Regions from separate parts of the Streptomyces sp. NPDC005393 genome, predicted to be linked through region 2. Evidence: riboswitches for the same ligand, from Rfam matches in the RefSeq annotation. Region 2 holds a riboswitch; each other region holds the start of a gene.
The links. Region 2 has a riboswitch for S-adenosylmethionine ahead of ABZS71_RS14660 (DUF3293 domain-containing protein). Riboswitches for the same ligand answer to the same signal wherever they lie in the genome.

Region 1 (9,409 bases), on a different contig from region 2:
TGATGCCCTCGGCGATCAGGTCGACGTACTCGCCGGTCGCGGCGTTGAGGCCGTGGCCCGGGGTCAGGTTGCGGACCTTCTCCACCACGACGCCGCCCTCGAGGCCGGCGTTGACCGCGATCTGCTTCAGCGGGGCCTCGAGCGCCAGACGCACGGCCTGGGCACCGGTGGCCTCGTCGCCCTCGAGCTCGAGCTTCTCGAACACGGAGACGGTCTGCAGCAGGGCGACGCCACCACCGGCGACGATGCCCTCCTCCACGGCGGCCTTGGCGTTGCGCACCGCGTCCTCGATGCGGTGCTTGCGCTCCTTGAGCTCGACCTCGGTCGCGGCACCGGCCTTGATGACGGCGACGCCGCCGGCCAGCTTCGCGAGGCGCTCCTGGAGCTTCTCGCGGTCGTAGTCCGAGTCCGAGGACTCGATCTCGGCGCGGATCTGGTTGACCCGGCCCTGCACCTGCTCGGGGTCGCCGGCGCCGTCCACGATGGTGGTCTCGTCCTTGGTGACGGTGACCTTGCGGGCGCGGCCGAGCAGGTCGATCGTCGCATTCTCCAGCTTGAGACCGACCTCCTCGGAGATGACGGTGCCACCGGTGAGGATGGCGATGTCGCCGAGCATGGCCTTACGGCGGTCACCGAAGCCCGGGGCCTTGACGGCGACGGACTTGAAGGTGCCACGGATCTTGTTGACGACCAGGGTCGCCAGGGCCTCGCCCTCGACGTCCTCGGCGATGATCAGCAGCGGCTTGCCCGACTGCATGACCTTCTCCAGCAGCGGAAGGAGGTCCTTCACGCTGGAGATCTTCGAGTTGACGATCAGGATGTACGGGTCGTCGAGCGACGCCTCCATACGCTCCATGTCCGTCGCGAAGTACGGGGAGATGTAGCCCTTGTCGAAGCGCATGCCCTCGGTGAGCTCGAGTTCGAGCCCGAAGGTCTGCGACTCCTCGACGGTGATGACACCTTCCTTGCCGACCTTGTCCATCGCCTCGGCGATGAGCTCGCCGATCTGGGTGTCGGCGGCGGAGATGGAGGCGGTGGAGGCGATCTGCTCCTTGGTCTCCACGTCCTTGGCCTGCTCGAGCAGCTGGGCGGAGACGGCCTCGACGGCCTTCTCGATGCCGCGCTTGAGAGCCATCGGGTTGGCGCCCGCGGCTACGTTGCGGAGGCCTTCCTTGACCAGCGCCTGGGCGAGGACGGTCGCGGTCGTCGTGCCGTCACCGGCGACGTCGTCCGTCTTCTTCGCGACCTCCTTGACCAGCTCGGCGCCGATCTTCTCGTACGGGTCCTCGAGCTCGATCTCCTTGGCGATGGACACACCATCGTTGGTGATCGTGGGGGCGCCCCACTTCTTCTCGAGGACGACGTTACGGCCCTTGGGGCCGAGGGTGACCTTGACGGCGTCGGCGAGCTGGTTCATCCCGCGCTCGAGGCCGCGCCGCGCCTCCTCGTCGAACGCGATGATCTTGGCCATGTGAAGTGGTCCTCCCAAGACGGGGTGGATTGCTCCGGACCGCGCTGGCGCCCGCGACGGACGGCCTGCCGGCCGTACGGTTCCTTGCCCCGTACTGCCGGGCGGGCCTCACCGACCCGGTCCTTCTGTCACTCTCAACGTCAGAGTGCTAACGCCAATGATTAGCACTCGACCCCTATGAGTGCAAGCGCCCGAAGGCGTCGTTGAGGGGTGGCGGTCGGGCGACGGGTGGGCGCAAGCGCCCGGTCAAGGGGGTACAGAAGGCAAGGGAGCGCAGGGCAGGGCGCGTACGCCGAAGGGCCCGTACCCCCAAGGGGGCACAGGCCCTTCGACACTTCAGTCAGCTGCCTCGCGTCGGCGCGTCAGCCTACGGCCACGCGGACCATGTCCGCCTGCGGGCCCTTCTGGCCCTGCGAGATCTCGAACTCGACCCGCTGGCCTTCCTCGAGGGTGCGGTAACCGTCCATCTGGATCGCGCTGTAGTGGACGAACACGTCCGCACCACCGTCGACCGCGATGAAGCCGTACCCCTTCTCCGCGTTGAACCACTTGACGGTGCCCTGAGCCATTCCTAACTCCCCTATTACTGGCCCTTGCGCAGGACCGCACTCCGCGGACCCGGGTCAGACCTCACCCTCCGGTCATGGAGGGTGTGCGCCGGAACGCGTCGACCGCCGCTGAATGTATCCGTCCCAACGCCCTCTGCAACAGGTCAATCGGACGAGAATTCTGGGCATGGCCGATCGGTAAAAAGTGAAGAATTCCCGTGAAGTTCGGGCAAGCCGGGCCGGGCATAGAGCACTAACCCGACAAATCGCGCTCACACTTTGCGCACAAGTTGACGAGTTCTCATATGCGGGTCCGACGGCGGGGCCATGGGAGAAGCGGGGCAACTGTATCGCGATTCCACACACGGAATCGCCCCGTCCGTTTCTCCCCGGACGGGGCGATTCCAAAGGTGAGGGGGTGATCGGAGGTCAGCAGCCGCCCGCGACCGCCGGGATGATCGAGACCCCGGCGCCGTCCGGCGTGGCCGTGCCCAGGCCGTCGGCGAACCGGACGTCGTCGTCGTTGACGTAGACGTTGACGAAGCGGCGCAGCTTGCCGGTGTCATCCAGGACGCGGGCCGAGATCCCCTGGTGGTTCTTCTCCAGGTCTTCCAGGACCTCGGCGAGGGTCGCGCCCTCGGCGCTGACCTCGGCCTGACCGCCGGTGTAGGTGCGCAGGATGGTCGGGATTCGGACGTTGACGCTCATACGAGGCCAGCCTCTCGGAACGAGTCAAGGGTGGGGCGGATGATGGCGGAGGGCCCGGTGGTGGGGGCCACCGCGTCGAGAGTCTTGAGGCCGTCACCGGTGTTGAGGACGACGGTGGTGAGGGTCGGGTCGAGGAGCCCGTCCTCGATCAGCTTCTTCGTCACGCCGACCGTCACCCCGCCCGCGGTCTCCGCGAAGATCCCCTCGGTGCGGGCCAGCAGCTTGATCGCGTCGACGATCTGCTCGTCGTTGACGTCCTCCACGGCGCCGCCGGTGCGGCGCGCGATGTCGAGGACGTACGGGCCGTCCGCCGGGTTGCCGATGGCGAGCGACTTGGCGATGGTCTGCGGCTTCTGCGGCCGTACGACGTCATGGCCCGCCTTGAAGGCGGCGGAGACCGGGGAGCAGCCCTCGGCCTGGGCGCCGAAGATCTTGTACGGCTTGTCCTCGACCAGACCGAGCGCGATGAGCTCCTTCAGCCCCTTGTCGATCTTGGTGAGCTGGGAGCCCGAGGCGATCGGGATGACGATCTGGTCCGGCAGCCGCCAGCCGAGCTGCTCGCAGATCTCGTACGCCAGGGTCTTGGACCCCTCGCCGTAGTACGGACGCAGGTTGACGTTGACGAAGCCCCAGCCCTCGCCCGCGGGGTCGCCGATCAGCTCGCTGCAGAAGCGGTTGACGTCGTCGTACGTGCCCTCGATGCCGACCAGTTCGCCGCCGTAGACGGCCGCCATCACGACCTTGCCCGCCTCCAGGTCGTGTGGGATGAAGACGCAGGAGCGGAATCCCGCACGGGCGGCCGCGGCGCCGACCGCGCCGGCGAGGTTGCCGGTGGAGGAGCAGGAGAGGGTGGTGAAGCCGAAGGCGCGGGCGGCCTGGACGGCGATGGCGACGACCCGGTCCTTGAAGGAGTGAGTGGGGTTGCCGGAGTCGTCCTTGATGTGCAGCTCGCCCGTGACACCGAGCTCACGGGCGAGGTTGTCGGCCTTGACCAGCTGGGTGAAGCCGGGGTTCAGACTGGGCGTGGCCGCGACGTCCGCCGGAACCGGCAGGAGGGGGGCGTAGCGCCAGATGTTGTCCGGACCGGTCTCGATCTGCCGGCGCAGCCCCTCCGGGTCGCCGCTCGGCAGGTCGTACGCGACCTCGAGCGGCCCGAAACACGCCTCGCACGCGAAGATCGGGCCGAGGTCGAAACGCTCACCGCACTCACGGCAGGACAGGGCGACGGCGGGGCCGAAAGGGGTGGAGAAGCCGGAAGTGCCGGAAGTGCCGGAGGCGGCGGAAGAAGTGGTTGAGCTTTCTACAGATTGCACAGCCATGGAGGCGAGGCCCTTTCTCCTCATCTTCCTCGGGACGCATTTCGCCACGAGCCGGAATTGGCACCTTCCCGAGCTGGGAGCCCCGCTGCGAAAGCAGGACCAGCTGGAGGGTTGCCGGGGCTTCAACGGGCCGTTCCCTCTGCCCCTCTGGATGAGCGGTATGGCCGCGGGCCGAGCCCGGGCATTTATGCGCACTATGACCCCCGACATACGACGGTGACGTGCGTTGTTCAAGACTGTAACCGAAGGCCCTGATGGTTGAGGTAGCCGTCCGAACCGCGAGATGGATCACAGCAGGGAGAGATACAGGTGCTGGATGAGGTGGAGCGCTGGCTGGAGCACCGCTCCTGGTCCGCCGACGACCGTCCGCTGGACCGCCTGCTGGCCGCGAAGCGCGACACGGCGACGACCGTGAGCGTCGTGCTGCCCGCCCTGAACGAGGAGGCGACGGTCGGCGAGATCGCCGGGGCGATCCGCCGCGAGCTGATGAGCGAGGCGGCGCCGCTCGTCGATGAGCTGGTGGTGCTGGACTCCGGTTCGACGGACCGTACGGCCGAGGTCGCCGCGGCGGCGGGCGCGACCGTCGTACACCGCGACTCGCTGCTGCCCCGGCTGCCCGCGCTGCCCGGCAAGGGCGAGGTGCTGTGGCGGTCGCTGCTGGCCACGAGCGGCGAGATCGTCTGTTTCATCGACGCCGACCTGCGGGAATTCAATCCGCGCTTTGTCTCGGGGATCGTCGGCCCGCTGCTGACCGACCCCGGGGTGCAGCTGGTCAAGGGCATGTACGACCGGCCGCTCGGCGAAGCCGTGGGCCAGGGCGGACGCGTCACCGAGCTGGTCGCGCGGCCGCTGCTGAATCTGCACTGGCCACAGCTGGCCGGTTTCGTCCAGCCGCTGGGCGGCGAGTACGCGGCGCGCCGCTCCCTGCTGGAGCGGCTGCCCTTCCCGGTCGGCTACGGGGTCGAGCTGGGGCTGCTGGTCGACGCGCTGCACACGGTCGGGCTCGACGCCCTCGCCCAGGTGGACATCGGGGTACGCAAACACCGCCACCAGGACGGACAGGCGCTCGGCCGGATGGCGGCGGCGATCTACCGCACCGCACAGCTGCGGCTGGCGCGCGGCCACTTGGTGCGGCCGCGGCTGACCCAGTTCGACCGGGGCGAGCACGGCTTCGAGCCGCGGACGACGGCCGTGGACACGGAGGAGCGGCCGCCGATGATCGAGATCCCGGAGTACGAGGCGCGGCGGGCGGCGTAGCGGGGCGGTAGCGCTTACGGGGCAACAAACCGCACATGCCGGATGCCCAGCGCACAGAGCACAGAGCACAGAGCACGGCGGGCGGCGGGCGGCGGGCGGGGCGTCGCTCCTACGGAGGCAACAAACCGCACGTATGTTTGCGCGGCGCGCCACATGGCTAGGCTCGCGACATGGGAGCGCCGCGCACCGCACAGATCCTCGTCGCGTCCAACCGCGGCCCGGTTTCGTACGCGCTGGGCGAAGACGGCTCGCTCACCGCCAAGCGCGGCGGCGGCGGGCTGGTCTCCGGTCTCAGCGCGATCGGCCCCGACGCGGGCGCGGTGTGGGTATGCGCCGCGCTCGGGGACGGCGACCGCGAGGCCGCCCGGCGCGCCGAGCGCGGCCACCTGAGCACCGCGGACACGGGCGGGCAGCAGGTGCGGATGCTGGACATCGCACCCGAGGTCTTCGCCGCCGCGTACAACGGCATCGCCAACTCGGTGCTGTGGTTCGTCCATCATCTGCTCTACCAGACCCCCGTCGAGCCGGTCTTCGACGCGGAGTTCGGCGCCCAGTGGGCGGCATACGAGACGTACAACGCGGCCTTCGCCGACGCGCTCGCCGAGGAGGCGGCCGAAGGCGCCGTCGTGCTGGTGCAGGACTACCACCTGGCGCTGGTGCCGGGGATACTCCGCGAGCGCCGGCCCGATCTGCGGATCGGCCACTTCTCGCACACCCCCTGGGCGCCGCCGGACTACTACCGGCTGCTGCCGGACACGGTGGCGGCGCAGGTGCTGCGCGGCATCCTGGGCGGCGACCGCGCCGCGTTTCTCACCGAGCGCTGGGCCACGGCCTTCGCCGACTGCTGCGCGGCGGTGCTGGGCGCGGAGGTCGTACGCGAGGGCGGCGGCGCGGCGACGGCGGTGCGGTTCGAGGGGCGCGAGACCCTGCTCGGGGTGCATGGCCTGGGCGCGGACGCGGAGTTCCTGCGGCAGCGGTCGCGGCAGGCGGATGTCGACGAGCGGCTGACGAACCTGCGGGCGCAGATCGGGCCCGGTCGGAAGTCGATCGTCCGGGTGGACCGCACCGAGCTGTCCAAGAACATCGTCCGGGGGCTGCTGGCGTACCGGCGGCTGCTGGAGACCCACCCCGAGTGGCGCGAGCGCGTGGTCCATGTGGCCTTCGCCTACCCCTCCCGCCAGGACCTCACGGTCTACCGCGACTACACCGAGCGGGTGCGGTTGATCGCGGACGAGATCAACGCGGAGTACGGCACGGAGGGCTGGCAGCCGGTCGCCCTGCATGTGAAGGACGACTTCGCGCGCTCCCTCGCGGCCTACCGGCTGGCCGACGTGGCGCTGGTCAACCCGATCCGGGACGGCATGAACCTCGTGGCGAAGGAGGTGCCGGTCGTCTCCGAGCAGGGGTGCGCGCTGGTGCTGTCGCGAGAGGCCGGCGCGTACGCGGAGCTGGGCGAGGACGCGCTGGTGGTCAACCCGTACGACGTCGAGGCGACGGCCGAGGCGCTGCACGAGGCGCTGCGGATGGGCGACGGGGAGCGGGCGGAGCGTACGAAGCGGCTGGCGGCCGCGGCGACCGCGCTGCCGCCGCAGGCGTGGTTCCTGGCGCAGTTGCGGGCGCTGGAGGCGTAAGCGCGCCGGCGGCGTGGCGCTAGTGCTCTGACCGGGAAGGTTCACCGGGTTGCTGTTCGCGGCCGAGGCTGCTGAGGCGGTTGGATGTGGAGACACTCGATCCAGCAAGGTGGAGGCGCAGTGGCAGAGCCCGTTCGCGTGCGCAGGCTGACCGACCAGGAGGGGCAGAGGCTGCAGCAGATCGTGCGCCGGGGCAGCACCAGCTCGGTGCGATATCGGCGGGCGATGATGCTGCTGGCCTCGGCCGGCGGGAACCGGGTGCCGGTGATCGCCCAGCTGGTGCAGGCCGACGAGGACACCGTCCGGGATGTCATCCACCGGTTCAACGAGATCGGCCTGGCCTGCCTGGACCCTCAGTGGGCGGGAGGCCGTCCCCGCCAACTCAGCGATGACGACAAGGACTTCGTCATCGCGACGGCCACCACCCGCCCGCGCAAACTCGGCGAGCCCTTCACCCGCTGGTCCCTCCGCAAACTCTGCGCTTACCTGCGCACAGTCCACGGCCGGGTGATCCGCATCGGCCGCGAGGCCCTGCGCTGCCTGCTCGCCCGATGCGGCATCACCTTCCAGCGCACCAAGACCTGGAAGGAATCCACCGACCCCGACCGCGACGCCAAACTCGACCGCATCGAGCACGTCCTGGAGCACTTCCCGGACCGGGTCTTCGCGTTCGACGAGTTCGGGCCGCTCGGTATCCGCCCCACCGGCGGATCCTGCTGGGCCAGGCAGGGCAAGTCCGACCGCGTCCCGGCGACCTACCACCGCACCCACGGCGTCACCTACTTCCACGGCTGCTATTCGATCGGCGCGACACCCTCTGGGGCGTCAACCACCGCCACAAGGGCGCCGCCCAGTCCCTGGCCGCGCTGAAGTCGATCCGGAAGGCCCGTCCGGACGGCGCCCCGATCTACGTGATCATGGACAACCTCTCCGCGCACAAGGGAGCGAAGATCCGCGCCTGGGCGAAGAAGCACAAGGTCGAGTTGTGCTTCACCCCGACCGCCTCCTGGGCCAACCCGATCGAGGCGCACTTCGGACCGTTACGGCAGTTCACTCTCGCCAACTCGAACCATCCGAACCACACCGTCCAGACCCGTGAGCTGCAGGCCTACCTGCGCTGGCGCAACGCCAACGCCCGCCACCCCGACGTCCTCGCCGCCCAGCGCCGCGAGCGTGCCCGCATCCGCAGCGAGAAGGGCACCCGCTGGGGAGGACGCCCCCTCACCACCGCAGCCTGACTCCTCCCGGCGCTGCGGTCACAGCGGCAGACAGCCGGGCCGTCGATCACTTGACATGTACGGCGATGGTCCGTGCGCACTCCATCGACTCGGCATGCGCGGTGTCCACCTCCAGGTCATAGGCCACGCCCTGGTGGACCACATCCGCCTGGGACGCGGCCATCCCGGTGATCCGATCGCCTCGTGCGACCTCACGGCCTGCGGCAACCGCACCGTCACACCTGACGCCGACCCACAGCACTCGCAGTTCGCCCAAAGCTTTCTGCCATCGCTGCTGTGAGTCCGCTCCGCCGAGGAAGACCTCATCGACGATGACCCGGGCGCCCGCACGGGCCATCGCGGCGACGCCCTCGATCCATGCCGCTTCCAGCGTTCGGAACTCCGGCCCGACGATCACCTCTCCGTCCGGAGCGAACTCGATCCCGCCATCCGACGCCTGCAAGGACGCTGGCATCGCCTCAACCAGCGTGTCTGTCCCGAGGGCCAGCCACGGATCCGGCAGGACTGCCTGCAGACACCGAACGATCCCGGACTTCCCGGAGCTGGAACCACCGTTGAGAACGATCACCTGAGTCATCACCGCGCCACAGTAGAAGCACCAGGGCAACGCTCGAAACGGATTTCCACGAACCCTGCACCGCCTGCCACAACCCGGTGAACCTTCCCGGTCAGAGCACTAGCGCCGGCGGCGTGGCCCGCGCTAGCGCCGATGGCGTGGCCCGCGCTAGCGCTTTGCTGCCTCCGCCAGCTCCTCCGCCAACGCCTCCAGCAGGGCCACCACGCCCGCCGGGCCGGCAGATCAGCCAGCCGCTGCCTCCGCCAACGCCTCCAGCAGGCTCACCACGCCCGCCGGGCCGTCGACCACCAGATCCGCTCGCTGCGCGAGCTCCGTCACCTCCGTACTACCGCTGCACACCAGCACGCCCGGGACGCCCTCCTCCCGCAGCTTCTCCACCGCCGCGAACGCGGCCAGATCGCCGAGGTCGTCGCCCGCGTAGAGCACGGCTTCCGCGCCCAACTGCCGTACGTACTCCGTGAGCGCGACGCCCTTGTCCATGCCCGGCGGGCGCAGCTCCAGCACCAGACGGCCCGGTTCGACGATCAGGCCGTGGCGCTCGGCCAGGGCGTAGAGCGGGGCGCGCAGCTGTTCGAAGGCGGCCTGGGGGTCGTCGGCGCGGCGGGTGTGGACGGCTACGGCGCGGCCCTTGTCCTCGATCCAGGTGCCGCGCCAGGCGCC
Region 2 (10,257 bases):
ACGTAGCCGAGTCCGACGACGGCGACAGGGGCCTTCGCGTGCTCCTCCGGATCGGGCAGGCGGGCCTCTTCTCCGGCACTGGGACGCTGCACGGCCGAACGGTGCAGAACGGGCCTTTCCCCGACGGCATGCACAAGGCGGTGCGCCGACCGCGGGCCCAACGAGTCTTCGACGTACGTCATATCGGATCCCCCCGATTGCAAGCGGATGTCACCCGCAGGCACGTACGCGGGAAGCGGCGGGCGGCTGGGGTGAGCGATGGTCAAGTTAGTGGTTCCGGAGACGCATGTGTGCGTCTCATGGAGGGTTTGTGATGAAGTTGTGAGCATCATTGAGGCGGCCTCAGTGCTGAGAGGGGCGCGGTGCGGGATGCGATGGGCAGCTCACACATCGCTCTTCGGGACGTGGAGGGCGGCAGCTGTCCGTGTCTGCAGCACCTCGCGCCTCCTGTCGGGGTGTGCTGCCGGCTTTGCTGCGGTGTTCGGTGACGGCTCCGGGTGCTGCGGCGGCGGCCGCCGGGGCCCATGGCTGCTGAGAAGATCCGGTGCGGTGCCGACGCGCATCCCGGTGGCTCAGGTGTCGCGGGCGGGGGTGGCGCGAACTCCTGCGTAGACGGTCAGGAACAGTTCCAAGCGGGCTGCCTCGGCGGGGGACACGTCGCCGGCGGTGAGGCGAGCGGGGGCCTCGCGGTGGATGCGTCGCAGGTAACCGCTGCGCTCTAGGTGTTGCCAGAGGAGACGGAAGGTTTGCTGATGATCCTGGAGCGTGGTCTCGTAACTTCTTCCAGTGACGTGCTCGGCTTGCTCCATCAGCGCATCGAAGTTGTCATCGTCACTGCGGCCGAGTATCGCCGCCAAGTGGCGGTAGTAGACGGTCAACTCCTGCTCACCGGTGTCGTCCAAGCGGTCCCTCCCCAGGTCTGGCGGTTGTCTTTGCTGCCCCCAGTTCGTCCCAGCCGGCGGAGCCGACCTGGCGCAGTAGGCGGCAGCCGCTGCCGGGCCCGTCCTTTCGGTTCCGGTCGGCGGCGAGGTGGCTGCGGGACCCAAGGTGACGGAAGAACGAGAAGGGGCGGGACTGAAATTCTGATAACCCCCGTTATCAGCCGTTGGGTTGGCCGCTCTGATATGCAACTTCCGTAAGGCTGAGCAGGTATGCGGACGCCTCGATCCACTGCCAGGACTCGAGCTGCTGAGTCGGCCTACAGGCCAGTCGATGGAGGCGGCCCAAGGCGCCTGCCCGTCGAGCGCGTGGCTGGATCACCCGTGCGCGTCTTCGCAGCGATGGGAGGCATGATGACGGCTCGCGCGGTGCGCTTCGCTCCGGACGGCAATGATGCTGAACGTCTACTGGCCTGCCAGAACGATGACGAGTTGATGCAAGTCGTCGAAGAGATCGAGGAGCGCTGGGGCCTGGAACGTCTCTGCGAACTCAACAAGTCCTGGGACGCGCTGCACCGCTGTTTCACGGACGGCGACCTGGTATTCGACAACGGTGACTTCCCCTTGGCGCATGTCCCCCTCGGCGGGGTACCACTGCACGAAGGGGCCGACTACAGCGTCTGCTGCGTCACCGTGGAGCAGGTCCGCGATGTTGCGGCAGCCCTGGAACCACTTGGCGGGCAGTGGCTGCGCGATCGCTTCGCCACGCTCACCTTCGACGCCTACCAGGGCACCGGCGACACGGAGGACATCGCCTACACCCAGGCGTTCCTGCCCGGGTTGAAGAACTTCTACCGCACGGCAGCGCAGAACAGCCAGGCGGCGATCTTCACGGTCGATCAGCAGACCGGGGCCGGCTCGAGCCGGCCCCGGCTCAGGCCGGAACTCACTCCCGCGTGGCCCCCTGCTGGGGTCACCCGAGACCGGAAGAGCGGGGCCACCTCAAGCGGTTGATGCCGCCGGTTTCCCACCTCCTCGACAGGACCGTCCTCGGGCTTTGTCTCGCTCCAGGTCGCCGTAGGCTTCGCCCCGGCCGCCATGGCCTCGGGGAAGGACTCGTGCACGAAGATCAGGCCTCGGCGGTACGTGGGATTTCGGCAACGCGAGGAGGACTGCATGGGCATGTACCCGATGAGAAACCCGGAGAACTGCCCCAAGTGTGGGCGCAACCTCAAAGAGGCTCCGAAACCCGTCAGGCCGCCCGTACCGGGATTTCCGGAAGATGCAGCCTACGGCGAAGATCCGGCCTGCGGGGGGCGCTGGCACGTCTGGGACAAAACCTCTCCGCTACGGCGCGAAGCACAGTTGTACGTAAGTGGGGGAGAATGACGGACTCCCACCTGCAGAACGCGTGCTGGCAAACCACACGACCCGAGGCGCTGGCGCGGCAGTCGTAGTTGTAGAGCGACCTGCGCGCCGAGCGGATGGAGTTCTACAAGCGCGCCAACAGCCGCCGAACGAGTGGTCCTGTGACCCCCTTGGCGGCTTCGTCGTGCTGCGCGCCTTTCTGTTCGTCCTGATCGTCGTTGGATTCGCGATCCGGGACCACATCTTCGGCGCACGACGGAAGACAGCCTCGGATGCCGGCGCGGTTCGTGGTGGCAGTGCCGCTGCTAATCGCTGGGTAGGGGCTGCTGAGCAGCGTCATCCTGCGTCAGCTTGGTCACGGCAACATAGGTGTGACGCTGCGAGGGTCGTTCGAAATCGATCCGGTAGCCGGCGGCGTGCAGCGCACTGTCGAGGAGGGTGAGGAGCCAGGCGGGGTCCCATTCCGTGACGTCCTCCAGCGGGTCGTCCAGCTGAAGGAACTCGTCCACCCAGACCTCCGACGCGTCGGCCCCCCACCACCGGTCGCTCCGGACGTCGTTGACCAGGAGATGCCATCCTTTGACCTCGTCGGGCACCAGGGTGGCGTACGCGCCCTCGTCCAGGACTGTGTCCTGGTGGCCCCAGCGTTCAGGGACGTGGGAGGCTTGGATGTAGTCGTACCAGTGGTCTGTCTCGCGCTCCCAGCCGTCGATCAGGGAGTATCCGGACTCGTGTAGTGCGGCGGTGCCGGCGTCGAGCAGCGCAGCGGTGTGTGCGGGATCCGATGAGTCTGAATGTGCCGCAGCCGCTGGTTGCCGGATCGGGATGGTGAGCACCGGGGTGTCACCCTCCGCGCCGCTGCCTTCCAGGGTGAGCTCCCAGTCTTGGGTGCTCCGGTGCAGGACGGCGCTGTGCGCGGGCACGACGCCGGGCACGCGATCCGGTTCGGGCACCCAGTCGAAGCCGTCCCCCAACGGGTCGTCTTCCTCGCCTCGGAATTCCTTGGCCGGCTCCGCGCGTGCCGTCCACCTCGGATCGAGGTAGGCGGATTCCAGAGGAACCTTGAGGGCGTGGTCCATGAAGGCCCAAGTGTCCGGCGACTGCGTCGGGTTGCTCTTGCGGACGAACAGGCGGCCGTCGGCGGCTCGGTAGAAGGCGATGTGCCAGCCCTCCTCCAGCCAGCGCGTGAGCAGCTCTCGCCGGGCGAGCTGCCCGCTGCTGTTGACAGCGGCGGTGGAGAACAGGGCATGGACCGCGGCAAGATCGAGTTCAACGAAGGGGGGAGGATCCTGGACGGGGTGGGCAGGCGTCACGTGCACGGCACAGTCCTTCCGGGGTCGAGGACCCCGGTGGCGCGCCGACCCCGGTGATCCGCTTTTCCCTGCGCGTTTCGCGCAGGGCTGGTCGTCACCCGGAGCACCCGCTGCGGGCGGGATGCTGTCCAGCAAGCCGGGGCTTCTCACTGGAGCTCATGACCGCAGGCAGGCTAGCGCTGCGGACGAGATGTGGCAATGCCTTCCCCTGCTGGACTTCCAGCCGGTTCCTGTGCCAGCATCCGTCCCGGTCACGAAGCCGATCGCGCCCCTGGACGAGCGTCGGCTGGCAACCTCGCCCACCGCGCAAGGTGCCCTCCAGGGAAGACCAGGCCCCCACAGCCCGTGGGGGTAAGCGCGGATCTCCCTGCCCGGCGGGTAAGGGGGTCCCTCTCGGACGGAGGCCCCCATGCCCGCTGACACACCGATCGCCCGAACGCTGCAGTGGACGCTCTACCAGCAGGCCGTAGTGGATATCGAACTGCCCGAAGGAACGGTCCGAGTGGCTCCGGCTCCGCGCGGGGTGACGGTCGGCTCGTTTCCTGTCCGTCACGAGGAGACCGTCCACGTCGTCACGGCCCACAACCCTGGCGGCTGCCTCGCATCCCGACTGGACAACGACCGCGCCCACCAAGAGCTGCTCGGCCTGCTGCGCCGACGTGGACTTCGGTGGTGGCCCGCTGTCGGGGGTGACGCGGAAGGCCAGCACACCGAGGACAGCGCAGCGGTCGTCGGTCTGAGTGACCACGAAGCACACGCACTCGGCCGGCAGTTCGGGCAGGACGCGGTGTTCGCCTGGTCGGCAACGGCATGGAGACTGCTTTGCTGCTTTGGAACCGAGGAGGCACCAATGCGCGGCTGGCAGGCAACCAGGCACTCCCCGGAGAACTGACCCCATCAGCCTCGACACTGACGGTTCGGGTGGCATTGCGACCTTCTCTTCGTGTACCTGCGTAATCGCGGTGCCACCACACTGCCGACGACCCCTCTTCGAGGACTGGACCGATGCCGCCTGCGCCGACGCCACCGAGCCCCTGGAAGACCCTCGCCTGGCAGATCCGCATCAGTGACGAATGGATCGACTTCAGGCACGCCGAGAAGACCGCCGGCGGCGATCCAGCTGGGCTTCTCCGCCAACTCATCCGCTGGTGCCGAGCGGGCCCGGCGCGCGCCGCCCACCGAGAATCAGGTATCTCCCCAGTGCTCCTCATCGCGATGAGGCTCTTCGCCGGGCGGATCCTTCGGTAGCGCCTCGTCGTCGGGGACCCGATGTGCGTCGCTTTGCAGCTGGCGTTGCACAACCGCCCGAGCTTCTTCACATTCTGTTAACTCATTTTCGCTGATCAATACAGCAATAGGGACCTCGTCGTCAGTGAACACGACCCGACTCCTGGAATCGGAGATCATGAAGCCCTGCGTTTCGCGGACTCCGTAGACCGATCCGAAGCGAGGCTCGGTGATGCGAAACCGCTCGGCGAGATAGTGAGCGGCTCCGTCTGGAAAATCGACGCCGGGCGTGAGCAACGCTTGCGGGACGGTCCAGGCACTGCAGCAACCGCCGCACAGCATGAGGCGGTCCTGTCGTCCAGGAGGAGTAGATAGACGCGGCGGTCGATGAGCTGCTGTGGGATATGAGAGGTGGGCACACTGCAAGGCTGCACGTGCGGCTATTTAAGTAGCGAGCGGTGTGCCGTCCTATGGGTGAGACCCTCACCCCACAGCGCCAGTATGTGATGCCGATCGAGGGGGTCCCGCCTTCGCAGGGTGCACAGGTTCCGGTGCATCACGGCATCGTTCTGGCGAGTGCGACGCATGTCGTGAACTGCAAAAACACTGCAGAGACGTTTGGGATCCTGTGCTGCAGCGTTTGGGGGCGTCGCACGGCATCAGGCCTGAGCTGCGACGACGGAATTTCCCACAGATCCCTGTGAGGAGATCGTGGGCAGGCGCGGCCCGGTCCCGTGTGGGCTCAGCCCATGCCCGGGACGAGACGGACGGCCCAGGGGCGGCGGGCCGCCGGCCCGCAACCAGCGGATGAGAGGGAAGGGACTGGCGCTCGGACCGGACCCGGGCGTAAGCAAGAGATGTGCACATGCGGCAGGGTCCCCCGGAACCGGGCCGGCCAGGGCGGCACAGCCATGGCCTGGTCGCGATTCCCCTGGCGCTCATTCTGCTGATCATGGTCGGCGATGTGCTGGCCCCGGCGAGCGTCCGGCTCAGCCCACTGCTGATCGCCGCCCCCGCGATGACCGCGTCGTTCGCCGGGCCCCTGCTCACCGGCTACGTCGGACTCGTGGCGGTGGGCGCCCAGATCGGGATCAATGTGTGGGAGGGCGCCCTGGCCGCGCCCAGCCGCCTGGCCGAGCTCCTCACCCTGGTTCTGGTCTCCGTGCTGATCGTGCTGTTCCGCTCCGTACTCGACCGCCACGCCCGTGAGCTGAGCCGGGTCCGCGTGGTGGCCGACGTGGCGCAGAAGGTGCTGCTGCGCCCGCTGCCCGCCCGGGTCGGCCCGCTGCGGATCGCCTCGGTCTATCTCGCGGCCGCACCGGGCGCCGAGATCGGCGGCGATCTGTACGCGGCGGCGCGCACCTCGCACGCCACCCGGCTGATCATCGGCGATGTCCGGGGCAGCGGGCTGACCGCTGTCGCGGACGCCTCGCTGGTGCTCGGCGCCTTCCGCGCCATTGCCCACTGGCCCGTCCCGCTGACCGACCTCGTGGCGCATCTGGACACCGCCCTGTCCGCGGAGCGGACCGAACCCGCCGACCAGGCGCCCGGGGCGGGGGAGTCGTTCGTCACCGCCGCCGTGCTGGAGATCCCCGACGACCGGTATGCGGTGCGGGTGGTCAACTGCGGACACCCGCCGCCGATTCTGCTGCGCCACTCCACGGTCAAGGCGCTGGAGGGCCGGGCGCCCGCGCTCCCGCTCGGCCTCGGCGACCTCGCGGCCGACCGCTACCACATCGACGACTTCCCCTTCGAGGACGGCGATCTGCTGCTGCTCTACACCGACGGGGTGATCGAGGCGCGCGACGCGAAGGGCACCTTCTACCCGCTCACCGCACGGCTCCCCAGCTGGGACGGCGAGGGCCCACAACCCCTCGTCGACCATCTGCGGCGCGATCTGCTCAGCCATATCGGCGGCCACCAGGCCGACGATGCCGCGCTGGTCGTCCTCGAACGCCGCCGCCCGGGGAGCTGAGCGTGGGGAGCGCGGATCCGCTCGACGGGTTCAATGCGCCGAGCACCGCTAAAATGGTTATATGGGCAGTGGGAACCAAGGCCCTGAGGACTACGGGCCAGACCCCCTCGGCGACTTCCTCGCCCGCTTTCTCGGAACCGGGCCGGCCGGAGAGCGTCCCGACTCACGGCATGTCGATTTCGGCCGGCTGATGAGCGAGCCCGCGCGCCACCTCGTCTCGGCCGCCGCCTCGTACGCCGCCGAGCACGGCAGCACCGACCTCGACACCGAGCATCTGCTGCGGGCCGCGCTCTCGGCCGAGCCGACCCGGACCATGGTCTCCCGCGCCGGAGCCGACCCCGACCGGATCGCCCAGGAGATCGACCGGGAGGCCGGGGAGGGCCCGCCGCGCAGTTCGGTCGCCGTCACTCCCGCCGTCAAGCGGGCGCTGCTCGACGCGCATGAGATAGCCCGCTCCCGCGGCTCCTCGTACATCGGCCCCGAGCATGTGCTGATCGCGCTCGCCGCCAACCGGGACTCCACGGCCGGGCAGATCCTGAACGCCGCCCGCTTCGAACCCCGGGCCGCACCGCAGGCAGGGCCCCCGGCCGCCCCGACGGTGGACCAACGGCCCGTCGTGGACCGCAGCGCCACCCCCACCCTCGACCGCTTCGGCCGCGATCTGACCGAAATGGCCCGCGAGGGCCGGATCGACCCGGTGATCGGCCGCGACGAGGAGATCGAGCAGAGCATCGAGGTGCTCGCCCGGCGCGGCAAGAACAACCCCGTTCTCATCGGCGAGGCCGGTGTCGGCAAGACCGCCGTCGTCGAAGGGCTGGCCCAGCGGATCGCCGACGCCGACGTACCGGACATCCTCCTCGGCCGCCGCGTCGTCCAACTCGACTTCGCGAGCGTCGTGGCCGGCACCCGCTTCCGCGGCGACTTCGAGCAGCGGCTCACCTCGATCATCGACGAGATCCGCACCAACTCCGACGAGCTGATCGTCTTCATCGACGAGCTGCACACCGTCGTCGGTGCCGGCGGCGGCTCCGAAGGCGGCTCGATGGACGCCAGCAATCTGCTCAAGCCCGCCCTATCCCGCGGCGAACTGCATGTCATCGGCGCGACCACTCTCAAGGAGTACCGCCAGTACATCGAGAAGGACGCCGCCCTCGCCCGCCGCTTCCAGCCCATCATGGTCCCCGAGCCGACCCCCGCGGCCGCCGTCGAGATCCTTCGCGGACTGCGCGACCGGTACGAGGCCTACCACCAGGTCCGCTACACCGACGAGGCGCTGCTCGCGGCAGTCGAGCTCGCCGACCGCTATCTGACCGACCGCTTCCTGCCCGACAAGGCGATCGATCTGATGGACCAGGCCGGGGCGCGCGTACGGCTGCGCTCCAGCGCCCGCGGCACCGATCTGCGCGCCCTGGAGCGCGAGGTCGAGCAGCTCACCCGGGAAAAGGACCAGGCCGTCGCCTCGGAGCAGTACGAACGCGCCACCGCGCTACGGGACCGGATCGCCGAGCTGGGCGCCCAGATCACCAAGGGTTCCGGAGCGCAGTCCCACGGCGGGCGCGCCCACGGCGGGCGCGTCGCCGAGGTCACCGTCGAGGACATCGCCGAGATCGTCTCCCGGCAGACCGGGATCCCCGTCAGCAGCCTCACCCAGGAAGAGCGGGAGCGACTGCTGGGTCTGGAGGAACACCTCCGCAAGCGAGTCATCGGGCAGGAAGAGGCCGTCTCCGCCGTCGCCGACGCCGTGCTGCGCTCCCGGGCCGGCCTCGCCGACCCCGACCGCCCGAGCGGCAGCTTCCTCTTCCTCGGCCCCACCGGCGTGGGCAAGACCGAACTCGCCCGCGCGCTGGCCGAGGCGCTTTTCGGCACGGACGACCGCATGATCCGCCTGGACATGAGCGAGTACCAGGAGAAGCACACGGTCAGCCGGATGATCGGCGCCCCGCCCGGCTACGTCGGACACGAGGAGGCCGGGCAACTGACCGAGCCGGTGCGCCGGCAGCCCTATTCGCTGGTGCTCCTCGACGAGGTGGAGAAGGCTCACCCCGATGTCTTCAACATCCTGCTGCAGGTCCTGGACGACGGGCGGCTGACGGATTCCCAGGGCCGCACCATCGACTTCAAGAACACCGTCATCGTGATGACGAGCAACCTCGGCTCGGAGACCATCGCCGGACGCGGCGCCCTGGGATTCGGTGGCGGAGACGCGGAAGCCGACGAAGAGGCGCGCAAGGAACGGGTGTTGCGCCCCCTGCGCGAGCACTTCCGGCCGGAGTTCCTGAACCGTATCGACGAGATCGTCATCTTCCGTCGGCTCGCCGATGAAGAGCTGCGGCAGATCACCGACATGATGCTGGAGGAGACTCGGCGTCGGCTGCGCGCCCAGGACATCCCCGTCGACGTCACCCCCGCCGCCGTCGACTGGCTCGCCCAGCGCGGACACAAGCCGGAGTACGGTGCCCGCCCGCTGCGCCGTACGATCCAGCGCGAGGTCGACAATCCGCTCTCCCGGATGCTGCTCGACGGCACGCTGCGGCCGCACCACCCCGTCCAGGTCGACGTGGAGAACGGAAAGTTGGTCTTCCGTACGGACGGGACGGAGCGCACGTAACGCGCGGAGCACACCGAGCACCCGCGGCAGTGAGTCCGGTTCACCGGCCCATCGTGAGACCGTCCTTCTTGGCGCCCCGGCTGAGGACCGCGTCCTGGATGAGACTCAGGGCGCTGGTGTAACCGGCGTTGGCCGGGCTGTTCTCCAGCGCGCGGGGGAGGTTGACCAGGGTGATCGGGTCGTTGTCCACGGCATGCGGGATGAACTCCGCCTTCTTGACCTCCCACGCCTTGCCCGCGGTGGCGGGCGGCGCGAAGGTGAAGCGGGCGGCCGAGCCCATCTGGCCGCGTTTGTCGGGCATGACCCCCGCGATCTGGTCGCCCATGCCGTAGACCACCCACGTGCCGTTGACCTTCTCGTACGCCTGGGGGATATGGGCGTGGGTGCCGATGATGAGGTCGATGTCGCGGCGCCCGCCACTGTCCGACGCGGTGAGCTTCTTGGCGAGCGAGAGCTGGAGCTTGTCCGGTGCCTGTTGCCACTCGGTGCCCCAGTGCACGCTCACCACGACCACATCGGCCCCGGCGCGCCGGGCGGCCCGTGCGTCCCTGATGATCCGCGCCGGATTGATGAGATTGACCAGCCACGGCTTGCCCTCGGGCACCGGGATGCCATTGGTGCCGTAGGCGTAGGCGAGGTGTGCCACCTTGGCGTCGCCGGCCTCCATGATGGTCGGCCGGGTACTCTCCGCGGCGGAGCGGGCCGATCCGGCGTGCTTGAGGCCGGCCCGGTCCATGGCGTCGAGTGTGCGGACCACTCCGTCGGTTCCGGCGTCCAGGGTGTGGTTGGAGGCCGTGGAGCAGGAGTCGTAGCCGAGCCGCTTGACGGCGTCGGCCAGCTGCGGCGGCGTCTTGAAGGTCGGGTAGCCGGTGAACGGCCCCTGGGCGG
Region 3 (10,257 bases), on a different contig from region 2:
ACCGGGCGCAGCACATACGCCACCGCCGCGACATCCACCGGATCGGCGGCGGCGGGCGGCGAACCGCCCTCGATCGCCTCGGCCAGCTCCGGCTGCGTCTCCCGCAGCCGCCCCGCGATCCGCTGCCGGAAGACGGGGTCGCTCTCCACCGCGGCGGCCATCGCGTTCCCCGCGAACTTCGCCCGGCGGGTCGGGGTGAAACGGGCGTACTGCCGCAGCTGAGGTGGCAGTTCGGTGACCGTCAGACCACCGAACGCATCCGCGACGAGCGCCACGACACGCCGCCGCACCCCTTCCGGCAGGGGGCCGTCGAGCGCCTCGGTGACGCCCTCGGCGTCACCGGCCGCTCCGGGGCCGCCCGTCCGCTCCACCACCTGTCATCGCTCCGTTCTCAGGCGCTCGGGCTCGCACTCGGGCGGTCCACCAGCTCAATCTGGTCGACCGCGTTGCACCAGCGACAGCGCACTGACTCAATGGTCTCACTGACCACCTCACGCTCCTCGACTCTCGACTCCCCCGCCAGGTCGAGGTGGACATACTCCACGGCCTTGGTCGAGCGGGTCACATCGAACCGGGTGAGATTGCCGCACAGCGTGCAGCGCCAGCGGGTGTCGGCGGTCGGCAGGGGAACGGCCATCGTCTCGCGTCCTCGCTTCTGGGCTGATCGGCGTCCTGTCACCCTACGGCCTGAGCCCTGGCCTGCGCCGTGCCCGTCTCGCGGCGAGGCACTCTGTGCAGGTTGCACCTGGTACGCGATGATCTGACCATGATCGAGACGTCGGCGGGGCCCGGCCGCCCCCTGATGACTTACACCCTCATGGCCCTGTGCTGCCTGGTCTTCGTCCTGGGACCGGCCTCCGGGCTCAACCCCGGCTATGGCACGGGAAGCGAGCTGGTGGAGGCGCAGTCCGCGTACTTCGAGCGCTGGGGGGTGGTCCCGAGCGCCCTGTGGAGCGGCACCCCCGGCGAGCCGCTGACCCCGCTCACCGCGCTCTTCGTCCACGGCAACTGGCTGCATCTCCTCGGCAACATGCTGTTTCTCTACGTCTTCGGCGCTATGACGGAGGAGCGGATGGGGCGAGTCCAGTTCGCCCTCTTCTACCTCGCCACCGGCTATCTCGCGCTTCTCGGCTACGCCGCCGCGCACGCCGACTCCTCCCAGACCCTGGTCGGCGCCTCCGGAGCCATTTCGGGCGTCCTCGGCGCCTTTCTGTGGCTCTTTCCTCAGGCCCGGGTGACCAGCCTCTTCCCGTTTCTCTTCTTTCTGCCGCTGCGCTTCCCCGCCTGGGTCGTCCTGATCTTCTGGGTCGCCCTCCAATGGCTCGCCGCCCGCGAGGCCGACGACGGCCCCGGCGTCGCCTATCTCGCCCATCTCGTGGGCTTCACGCTCGGTTTTCTCTACGCATGGGCCCGGTTCGGGCGGACGGCTAGAGTGGGCGGCGCAGCCAGGTCCAGCGAGGGAGAAAGCCAGCCGTGATCACTTCGATCGTGCTCATCAAGACCAGCGTGGACCGGATTCCGGAGATCGCCGAGAAGATCGCCGCGATCGAGGGTGTGAGCGAGGTCTATTCGGTCACCGGGGCGCACGATCTGATCGCGATGGTGCGGGTGTCGAAGCACGACGATCTCGCGGACATCATCCCGGGCCGGATCAGCAAGGTGCCGGGGGTCGCCTCCACGGAGACGCACATCGCCTTCCGCACGTACTCGCAGCACGACCTCGAGGCGGCCTTCGCGATCGGGCTCGACAGCTAGGCCCTCGACAGCCAGGCCCCTCGGCAAGGCCCTCGACAGCCGGGCCCAGGGGGCCGCGCCCCCCTGGGCCCGGCTCAGCTCAGCCCCGGGCCGGGACGCAGCGGCCGTCCTCGGTGCGGTAGGTCCACCGGGCGCCGTCCCGGACGAGCTCCCGCACGGCGCGTACGAAGCGCTCCACATGCTCATCCGGGGTGCCCGCCCCGAAGCTGACCCGGATCGCGTTCAGCGAACGCTCCCCGGGCGCCGCCTCGGGCGCACCGCACTCGCCCGGCTCCTCGGGCTCGCTGTCCAGCAGGGTCCGTACCAGCGGATGCGCGCAGAAGAGGCCGTCGCGCACGCCGATGCCGTACTCCGCGGAGAGCGCCGCCGCGAAGTGCGAGCTGTTCCAGCCCTCCACCACGAACGAGAGCACACCCACCCGCGGGGCGTCGTCGCCGAACAGCGACAGCACCCGCACCTCGGGCACCTCGGCCAGCCCCTCCCGCACCTTCGCGATCAAGTGCCGCTCGCGTGCCACCAGGCCCTCGAAACCGGCCTCGGACAGCGCCTTGCACGCCGAGGCGATCGCGTACACCCCGATCACATTCGGCGAACCGGCCTCGTGCCGGGCGGCCGTGGTGTGCCACTCGACGTCCACCCCGCCGGCCCCGTCCTCGACGCGCACCGCGACCTTGCGGCTCGCGCCGCCGCCCGCCAGATACGGCCGCGCCTCCCGCAGCCAGTCGGCCCGCCCGGCCAGGACGCCCGCCCCGAAGGGCGCGTACAGCTTGTGCCCGGAGAACGCCACCCAGTCCACGTCCGCCTCCGCGATGTCCACGGGGTGGTGCGGGGCGAGCTGGGCGGCGTCCAGCACGATACGGGCGCCGTGCGCATGCGCCACCGCGGCCAGTTCCCGCACCGGCCACAGCTCACCGGTCACATTCGACGCACCCGTCACACACACCAGCGCCGGGCCGCCGTCCCGGCCCGCCAGCGCCTGCTCCAGCGTCTCCACCGCCTGCCGCGGCGAGCGCGGCGCGCTCAGATAGCACACCCGCACACCATCCCGCCGCTCCCACGGCAGCAGCGAGGCATGGTGCTCGGTCTCGAACACGAAGACCTCCGTGCCCTGCGGCACCACGGCGGCCAGGAGGTTGAGGGAGTCCGTGGTCGAGCGGGTGAAGACGACCTGGTCGTCCTCGCGGCAGCCGAGGAAGGCGGCGACGTCCTTACGGCTGTTCTCGAACAGATCGGTCGACAGCTGCGAGAGATAGCCCGCCCCGCGGTGCACGCTTCCGTAGTACGGGGCGTACGCGGCGACGTCGTCCCACACCCGCCGCAGGGCGGGCGCGCTGGCGGCGTAGTCGAGCGCGGCGTACGTCACCTCGCCGCCGGTGACCAGGGGTACGCGGACATCGCTGCCCAGCACGGTAAGCGGCTCACAGGTGGCGACAGACGGGTACACGGACATGGCGAATCCTCCCGGGAGGGGTCGTGAATGCGGACGCGCGCGGGCGGAGGCTCGCCGCCGGGGCGCGGAAAAATGAGGTGGAACGGGCCGTCCGGCCCTAGCGCATTCGCTGCATCACGGAAGAACTCCCTCGACCACCAGGACCCCTAGTGCGAGGGGTCCGCGCTTGCCGCAGACCTCGCTGCCTGCGGCCTGGTCATCACCCGGGGCACCCCGCCACGGACGGAGGGTTGCCGGACAGCGGGCCGGGGCCGTAGTCGCTGTCACTCGTGACCTGGGCAGGAGTATGCCATGAGGGGATCGCCGCCCACAGTCCCCGGTCCGCATCCCGGACAGCTAGGGTGGGCCGCTGTACCGGACACGGGGTGCCCCGCGCGGGGCTGAGATCACACCCGTCGAACCTGAACCAGTTCGTACTGGCGGAGGGATGTCATCCATGTCAGCGCCGCATGCCCGCGTCTTCGACGGGCGGATGCCCGCCGCACCCGGTGATCTGCGAATGGAGGCGCGCGGTATCGCGCCGGTGCCCGAGGCCCACCGCTACGGCGGACCGGGACGGCTGTTCACCGTGTGGTTCGCCCCGAACCTCACCATGACCGGCGTGTTCACCGGCACCGTCGGCGTCACCCTCGGCCTGGACTTCACCACCGCGCTGGCCGCCGTCGTCCTCGGCACCCTCCTCGGCGCGGTGCCCACCGCGTACCTGGGCACCTGGGGCAGCCTCACCGGGACCGGCCAGCTGCCGCTGGCCCGGCTGGCCTTCGGCCGGGCTGTCGCGGTGCCCGGCGTACTGCAGTGGCTGTCCTCGGTCGCCTGGGACGCGCTCATCGGCCTGTTCGGCGGCGACGCGCTGGCCCGGCTGTGCGGCTGGCCGTTCTGGCTGGGGGTGCTGGTGATGATGGCCGTCCAAGGGGCGCTCGGCGTACTGGGCTACGAGGCCATCCACCGCACACAGAAGGTGATGACCTTCGTCCTCGCCGCGGCCTTCCTCGCCCTGGCCGTCAAGCTGCCGCACGGCGGCCACCCCGCCGCGACCGCCCACGGCGCCGACCGCGCCGGCGCGTTCGTCCTGACCAGCACGATCGCGCTGAGCCTGGCGCTGTCGTGGGCGCCCTACGCCAGCGACTTCAGCCGCTATCTGCCCCGCGCCACCTCCCGTCCCCGCATGTTCTGGTGCACCCTCCTGGGCGTCACCGTCTCCTTCGTGGCCGTCCAGGCACTCGGGCTGTGGGGAGCCGCCGCCTTCACCGACCAGACGGCCCGGGGCGTCGATGAGGTGCTGGGCGGCGGCACGGTCGGCGCGTTCGGCCTGCTGGCCGTGGCGCTCGCCGCTCTGTGCAGCAACGCCATGAACGACTACAGCGGCTCACTGGCCCTGCAGACCGTCGGCGTACGCGTCCCCCGCCCGCTCGCGGCGGGCCTCGCCGCCGTACTCGGCTTCCCGCTGGTGCTGTGGATGCACGCCGCCGACACCACCGCCCGCTTCCAGAACGTGCTGCTGTTCGTCGGCTACTGGATTCCCGGCTTCGTCGCGGTCGTGGCCGTCGACTGGCTCGCCCGCCGCCGGGGCGGCGCGCCTCTCGACCCGGCCACCGAGACCGCACAGCCCTGGTGGCCGGCGCTCCTGGCCTTCGCCGCCGCCTTCCTGGCGGCGGTGCCCTTCATGGACACCAGCCTGTACACGGGCCCGGTGGCCAAGGCCCTGCACGGGGCCGACCTCGCCTACTACACGGCGTTCCTCGCGGCGCTGGTCGTCTACGCGCCCCTCAGACTGCGACTGGTCGCCCTGCCGGAGGGGCTGAGTGCCCGGAAGGGCTGAGTGCCGGGGCTCGGCCCCGATCCCCGACCCGCCCTCCGGGCGTGTCCTCAATCGCCGGACGGGCTGGTTTTCCGGCCGCAGACCTACGCGTTGCTCGCCAGCACCCACCGCTCCAGCGCGCTCCGCGCCGCCCCCGAGTCGATCGACTCGGCCGCCCGCGCCACGCCCGCCGCGATCCGCTCCGCGAGCGGCTTGTCGCCGGCCCCCGGCTCCAGCGCCGTCAGCGCCGCCGCCGAGTTCAGAAGCACCGCGTCCCGTACCGGACCCGTCTCCCCCGCCAGCAGCCGCCGCGCCACATCGGCGTTGTACGACGCGTCCGCACCGCGCAGCGCCTCCACCGGGGCCAGGTCCATCCCGACATCCCGCGGGTCGAACGTCTCCTGGCGTACGACGCCGTCCCGGACCACCCACACCTGCGAGGTCGCCGTCACCGTCAGCTCGTCCAGACCGTCATCGCCGCGGAACACCAGCGCCGACGAGCCGCGCTCCGCCAGCACACCGGCCACGATCGGCGCCATCCGGGCGTCGGCGACGCCCGTCGCCTGAGCCCGCACCCGCGCCGGGTTGGTCAGCGGGCCGAGGAAGTTGAACGTGGTGGCGATGCCCAGCTCGCGCCGCGCCGGCGCGACATGCCGCAGCGACGGGTGGAACTTCACCGCGAAGCAGAAGGTGATCCCCGCCTCCTCGGCGATCTCGGCGACCCGCCGCGGGCTGATCTCCAGATTGACGCCGAGCTTCTCCAGCACATCGGAGGCGCCGCTGGCGGAGGACGAGGCGCGGTTGCCGTGCTTGACGACCCGCGCGCCGGTGCCGGCGACGACCAGCGCGGACATGGTCGAGATGTTGACGGTCTTGGCGCAATCGCCGCCCGTACCGACGATGTCGACGGTCGGCCCGGGGACCTCGATCACCTTCGCGTGGTCGTACATGGTCCGCACGAGACCGGACACCTCGTCGACGGTCTCGCCCTTGGCCCGCAGCGCGACCGCGAATCCGGCGATCTGGGCGTCGGTGGCCTCGCCGCGCATGATCCGGTCCATGGCCCAGGCGGTGTCGTCGGCGCTGAGGTCCTGGCCGCTGAGCAGCGAGGTCAGTACCTCCGGCCAGGTGCGGGCCGTCGCGGTGCTGTCGCCTCCGGCCGGGGTCACAACGTCCATGGTCCGCTCCTGGATCCGTGGGTGGGCAGGGAAGGGGTCCGCTCTTCGGCGGCCCGTGGCAAGCCTATCGGCGTGAGAACGCCATCGGCCCCACGCCCGTATGGCGGACAACGACCAGGGCCCCGGTGCGGACCCTGAGGTCCGGACCGAGGCCCTGGCGGTGGCGTCAGCTAACCGTGCGAGAGATCAGTGGTGGCCGTGGCCGCTGGTGATCTCGTCGTGCTCCGCGCGCGTCGGCTTCGGGATGACGTTGTCCCCGCCGTAGTAGCTCTTGGAGAGCTTCGAGCGGAGCTTCTGCGACCGCTTTATCTTGCGGGTGACGCCGTTCTCGTCGACCGCCGGTCCGACCTCGTAGGGCTCCGGCTGCTCATGCTGGGTGAGCACGTGCAGCTGCTCCTGCGAGAGCGGCTGGTGGACCTCGACGAACTCACCGTGCGGCAGCCGCTTGATGATGCCGGTCTCGCGACCGTGCAGCACCTTGTCGCGGTCGCGGCGCTGGAGGCCGAGGCAGATGCGCTTGGTGGCGATGAAGGCCAGGACCGGGCCGGCGAAGAAGCCGATCCGCACAAACCACGTGATCGAGTTGATCGAGAGGTGGAAGTGGGTGGCCCACAGGTCGTTACCGCCACCGATCAGCATGACGAAGTACGCGGTCAGCCAGGCGACACCGAAGGCGGTGCGGGTCGGGGCGTTGCGCGGGCGGTCCAGGATGTGGTGCTCGCGCTTGTCCCCGGTGATCCAGGACTCGATGAAGGGGTAGACCCCGATCGCCATGAGAACCAGCGGGAAGGCCACGATCGGGATGAACACGCCCAGGACGAGCGTGTGACCCCAGGCGTTGATCTCCCAGCCGGGCATCACACGGACCAGACCCTCGGCGAAGCCCATGTACCAGTCGGGCTGGGCGCCCGTGGACACCTGGTCGGGCCGGTAGGGGCCGATCATCCAGATGGGGTTGATGGTGGCGATCGCCGAGAGGGCCGCGATCACACCGAAGACCAGGAAGAAGAAGCCGCCCGCCTTGGCCATGTAGACCGGGAGCAGGGGCATGCCGACCACGTTCTTGTTGGTCTTTCCGGCCCCGGGGAACTGCGTGTGCTTGTGGTAGAAGACCAGGATCAGGTGCGCCACCAGCAGACCGAGCATGATGCCCGGCAGCAGCAGGACGTGGACCGGGTAGAGCCTCGGGATGAGGTCCATACCGGGGAACTCGCCGCCGAACACGAACATCGAGATGTACGTGCCCACGACCGGGATCGACAGGAACACGCCCTCGATGAACCGCAGACCGGTGCCGGAGAGCAGGTCGTCGGGGAGCGAGTAGCCGGTGAAGCCGGTCAGCATGCCGAGGAAGAACAGCAGGAAGCCGAAGAGCCAGTTGATCTCGCGCGGCTTGCGGAACGCACCGGTGAAGAACACCCGCATCATGTGCACGAGCATCGCGGAGAGGAAGACCAGCGCCGCCCAGTGGTGGATCTGCCGGATCAGCAGACCGCCGCGCACCTCGAAGCTGATGTCGAGCGTCGAGGCGAACGCCTCGGACATCTTGACACCCTGCATCGGCACGTACGGGCCGTGGTACGTGACCTCTTCCATGCTGGGGTGGAAGAACAGCGTCAGATACACACCCGTGAGGATGATGATGATGAAGCTGTAGAGCGCGACCTCACCCAGCATGAAGGACCAGTGGTCCGGGAAGATCTTGCGCATATTGGCCTTGGCGAGGCTGTAGATGCCCAGCCGGCCGTCTGCCCAGTCGGCGACGCGCTCGCCCGCGGGCGCTTTGCCGCGCCGCTGCGTATCGGTGTCCGTTGCAGTACTCATCCGCGCTCCCAGAAAGCAGGACCGACGGGCTCCGAGAAGTCGCCCACGGCTTCGAGGTACCCCTCGTCATTGGCCTTGATCCGCAGCTGCGGCAGAGCGTGACCCGCCGGACCGAAGATCACTCGGCCACCGTCGGAGAGGTCGAACGTCGACTGGTGGCAGGGGCACAGGACGTGGTGCGTCTGCTGCTCGTACAGGTTGATCGGGCAGCCGACGTGGGTGCAGATCTTCGAGAACGCGACGATGCCCTCGTGCGACCAGTCCAGCTCGCGCTTGTCCTTGATGTTCTCCGGCTGCAGCCGGACCAGCATCAGGGCCGCCTTTGCGATCTCCGTCTGGAAGTCGTGCTGGTCCTCGTTCATGCCCTCGGGCATGGCGAAGGTCAGCGAGCCGACGAGGATGTCCTCGGGACGCAGCGGCTGCATGGTGTTGTAGTTCATCAGCCGCTTGCCCTTGGCCCACTTGGTGTGCCGGAGCTTGGTGCCCGGCAGCGGGCCGAGGTCGCGGAGCAGCACGAGACCGGAGAGCGGCACCAGCGCGAGCGCACCGAAGAGCGTGTTGCGCGCCAGCTTGCGCCGACCGAAGCCGGACTCCTCGGCGCCGGTCCGGAAGTCCTCCAGGACCTTGGCCTTGACCTCGGGGGGTGCCTCGATGGGGTGGCGCTCGTCGGCGATCTCCACATCGGACATCAGGGTGCGGGCCCAGTGGACCGCGCCCGCGCCGATGGCGAACAGCGCGATGCCGAGGGTCAGTCCCAGCGCGAAGTTGAGCGCGCTGACGTGGCCGATCGGGAAGACATAGATGTACTGGTCGACCGGGAAGGCCACAAACGAGGCGATGAAGGCGATCGTGGCGAGCATCGAGACCGTGAAGAGCAGGGCGACGGTGCGCTCGGACCGTTTCGCGGCCCGCTCGTCGATGTCCTGCACGCGGTGCTCGTGCGGGGGCAGCCCCGGGTCCGCGAACGGGTCCTCGGAGACCGCTACCGCGCCCTCCCCGGCCGCCCGCTCCTCCGGCAGCTTGTCTTCTGCGTCTGGCATCTCGTGGCTACTCATGACTTCTTGGCCTTTGCGGTCCGGGCGGCGACCCAGATGGTGAGGACGATCAGCGCGCCCATGCCGAAGACCCAGCCGAACAGGCCCTCGCTGACCGGGCCGAGCCCGCCGAGCTCAAGGCCGCCGGGGGTCTTGGACTTGTCGCTGTTGACCGTGTCGAGGTACGCGATGATGTCCTTCTTGTTCTTCTCCGGCATCGTGGTGTCGGGGAAGGAGGGCATGTTCTGCGGGCCGGTCTGCATGGCCTCGTAGAGGTGCTTGGGGCTGACGCCATCGAGGGCCGGCGCGTACTTGCCGTTCGTCAGGGCACCGCCCTTGCCGGCGAAGTTGTGGCACTGCGCGCAGTTCGTACGGAAGAGCTCCCCGCCCTTCGCGATGTCCGCGCCCTCAGGGTTGTACTCGCCCTTGGCGGGGGTCACCGGACCCGCGCCGAGCGAAGCGATGTACCCGGCCAGCTGCTCGATCTCGGCGTCCGAGTAGATCTTCTTCTTCTTCGGCACCTGAGCGCCCGGCTGCTGGGCGGGCATACGGCCGGTGCCGACCTGGAAGTCCACGGCGGCGGAGCCCACTCCGACCAGGCTCGGGCCGTCGGAGGTCCCCTGACCGCCCGTGCCGTGGCAGCTGGCGCAGCCGACGGCATAGAGCTTCTTGCCCTCCTCGATGGCGAGGGACTGGGCGGAGCTGTCATCGGCCTTCGCCTCGCTCGGCGAGAACGCGGCGTACAGCCCCCCAGTGACCGCCAGCGCGAAGAGTAGGACGACGAGCGCAGCCAGCGGATGGCGCCGTCGTGCGGAGAGCTTTTTCACGGATTACCCCGGTGTCAGGATCTTCTGCGTCGATGCTTTAAGGACGTGGTTCCGGTCGCGGTGACCGGCTTACTTGATCATGTAGATCGTGGCGAAGAGGCCGATCCAGACGACATCGACGAAGTGCCAGTAGTAGGACACGACGATCGCCGCCGTCGCCTGCTGGTGGGTGAACCTCTTGGCCGCGTACGTCCTGCCCAGGACCAGCAGGAAGGCGATGAGACCGCCCGTCACATGCAGTCCGTGGAAGCCGGTGGTCAGGTAGAACACCGAACCGTACGGGTCGGACGAGAGCGAGAGCCCTTCGTGCTTGACCAGTTCGGTGTATTCGAAGATCTGACCGCCGATGAAGATCGCGCCCATCATGAAGGTGATCACGAACCAGGTGCGC

Region 1: linked by a shared signal. The riboswitch ahead of thrC (threonine synthase) and the one ahead of ABZS71_RS14660 (DUF3293 domain-containing protein) in region 2 are both predicted to bind S-adenosylmethionine.
Region 3: linked by a shared signal. The riboswitch ahead of ABZS71_RS08615 (aminotransferase class V-fold PLP-dependent enzyme) and the one ahead of ABZS71_RS14660 (DUF3293 domain-containing protein) in region 2 are both predicted to bind S-adenosylmethionine.

What each region holds. Positions count from the first base shown of each region.
Region 1 is NZ_JBEXFG010000025.1:12,800-22,208, reverse strand. Features, by position in the region: gene groL (chaperonin GroEL) at 1-1,471, opposite strand, end outside; gene ABZS71_RS21130 (cold-shock protein) at 1,834-2,040, opposite strand; gene ABZS71_RS21125 (MoaD/ThiS family protein) at 2,449-2,727, opposite strand; gene thrC (threonine synthase) at 2,724-4,046, opposite strand; SAM riboswitch class I at 4,064-4,204, opposite strand; gene ABZS71_RS21115 (glucosyl-3-phosphoglycerate synthase) at 4,356-5,303, shown strand; gene ABZS71_RS21110 (trehalose-6-phosphate synthase) at 5,474-6,934, shown strand; partial or broken gene ABZS71_RS21105 (IS630 family transposase) at 7,055-8,172, shown strand; gene cpt (chloramphenicol phosphotransferase CPT) at 8,219-8,749, opposite strand; gene otsB (trehalose-phosphatase) at 8,972-9,409, opposite strand, start outside.
Region 2 is NZ_JBEXFG010000014.1:15,384-25,640, reverse strand. Features, by position in the region: gene ABZS71_RS14680 (NAD(P)-binding domain-containing protein) at 1-92, opposite strand, end outside; gene ABZS71_RS14675 (hypothetical protein) at 573-902, opposite strand; gene ABZS71_RS14670 (DUF1877 family protein) at 1,263-1,892, shown strand; gene ABZS71_RS14665 (hypothetical protein) at 2,552-3,565, opposite strand; SAM riboswitch class IV at 3,615-3,723, opposite strand; SAM riboswitch class IV at 3,809-3,923, shown strand; gene ABZS71_RS14660 (DUF3293 domain-containing protein) at 3,969-4,451, shown strand; gene ABZS71_RS14655 (hypothetical protein) at 4,745-5,128, opposite strand; gene ABZS71_RS14650 (PP2C family protein-serine/threonine phosphatase) at 5,652-6,761, shown strand; gene ABZS71_RS14645 (ATP-dependent Clp protease ATP-binding subunit) at 6,823-9,369, shown strand; gene ABZS71_RS14640 (CapA family protein) at 9,410-10,257, opposite strand, start outside.
Region 3 is NZ_JBEXFG010000006.1:64,644-74,900, forward strand. Features, by position in the region: gene ABZS71_RS08595 (NYN domain-containing protein) at 1-374, opposite strand, end outside; gene ABZS71_RS08600 (hypothetical protein) at 392-637, opposite strand; gene ABZS71_RS08605 (rhomboid family intramembrane serine protease) at 767-1,477, shown strand; gene ABZS71_RS08610 (Lrp/AsnC ligand binding domain-containing protein) at 1,474-1,755, shown strand; gene ABZS71_RS08615 (aminotransferase class V-fold PLP-dependent enzyme) at 1,835-3,205, opposite strand; SAM riboswitch class IV at 3,363-3,480, opposite strand; TPP riboswitch at 3,557-3,650, shown strand; gene ABZS71_RS08620 (cytosine permease) at 3,642-5,024, shown strand; gene trpD (anthranilate phosphoribosyltransferase) at 5,108-6,181, opposite strand; gene ABZS71_RS08630 (ubiquinol-cytochrome c reductase cytochrome b subunit) at 6,368-8,005, opposite strand; gene ABZS71_RS08635 (Rieske 2Fe-2S domain-containing protein) at 8,002-9,060, opposite strand; gene ABZS71_RS08640 (c-type cytochrome) at 9,057-9,866, opposite strand; gene ABZS71_RS08645 (heme-copper oxidase subunit III) at 9,936-10,257, opposite strand, start outside.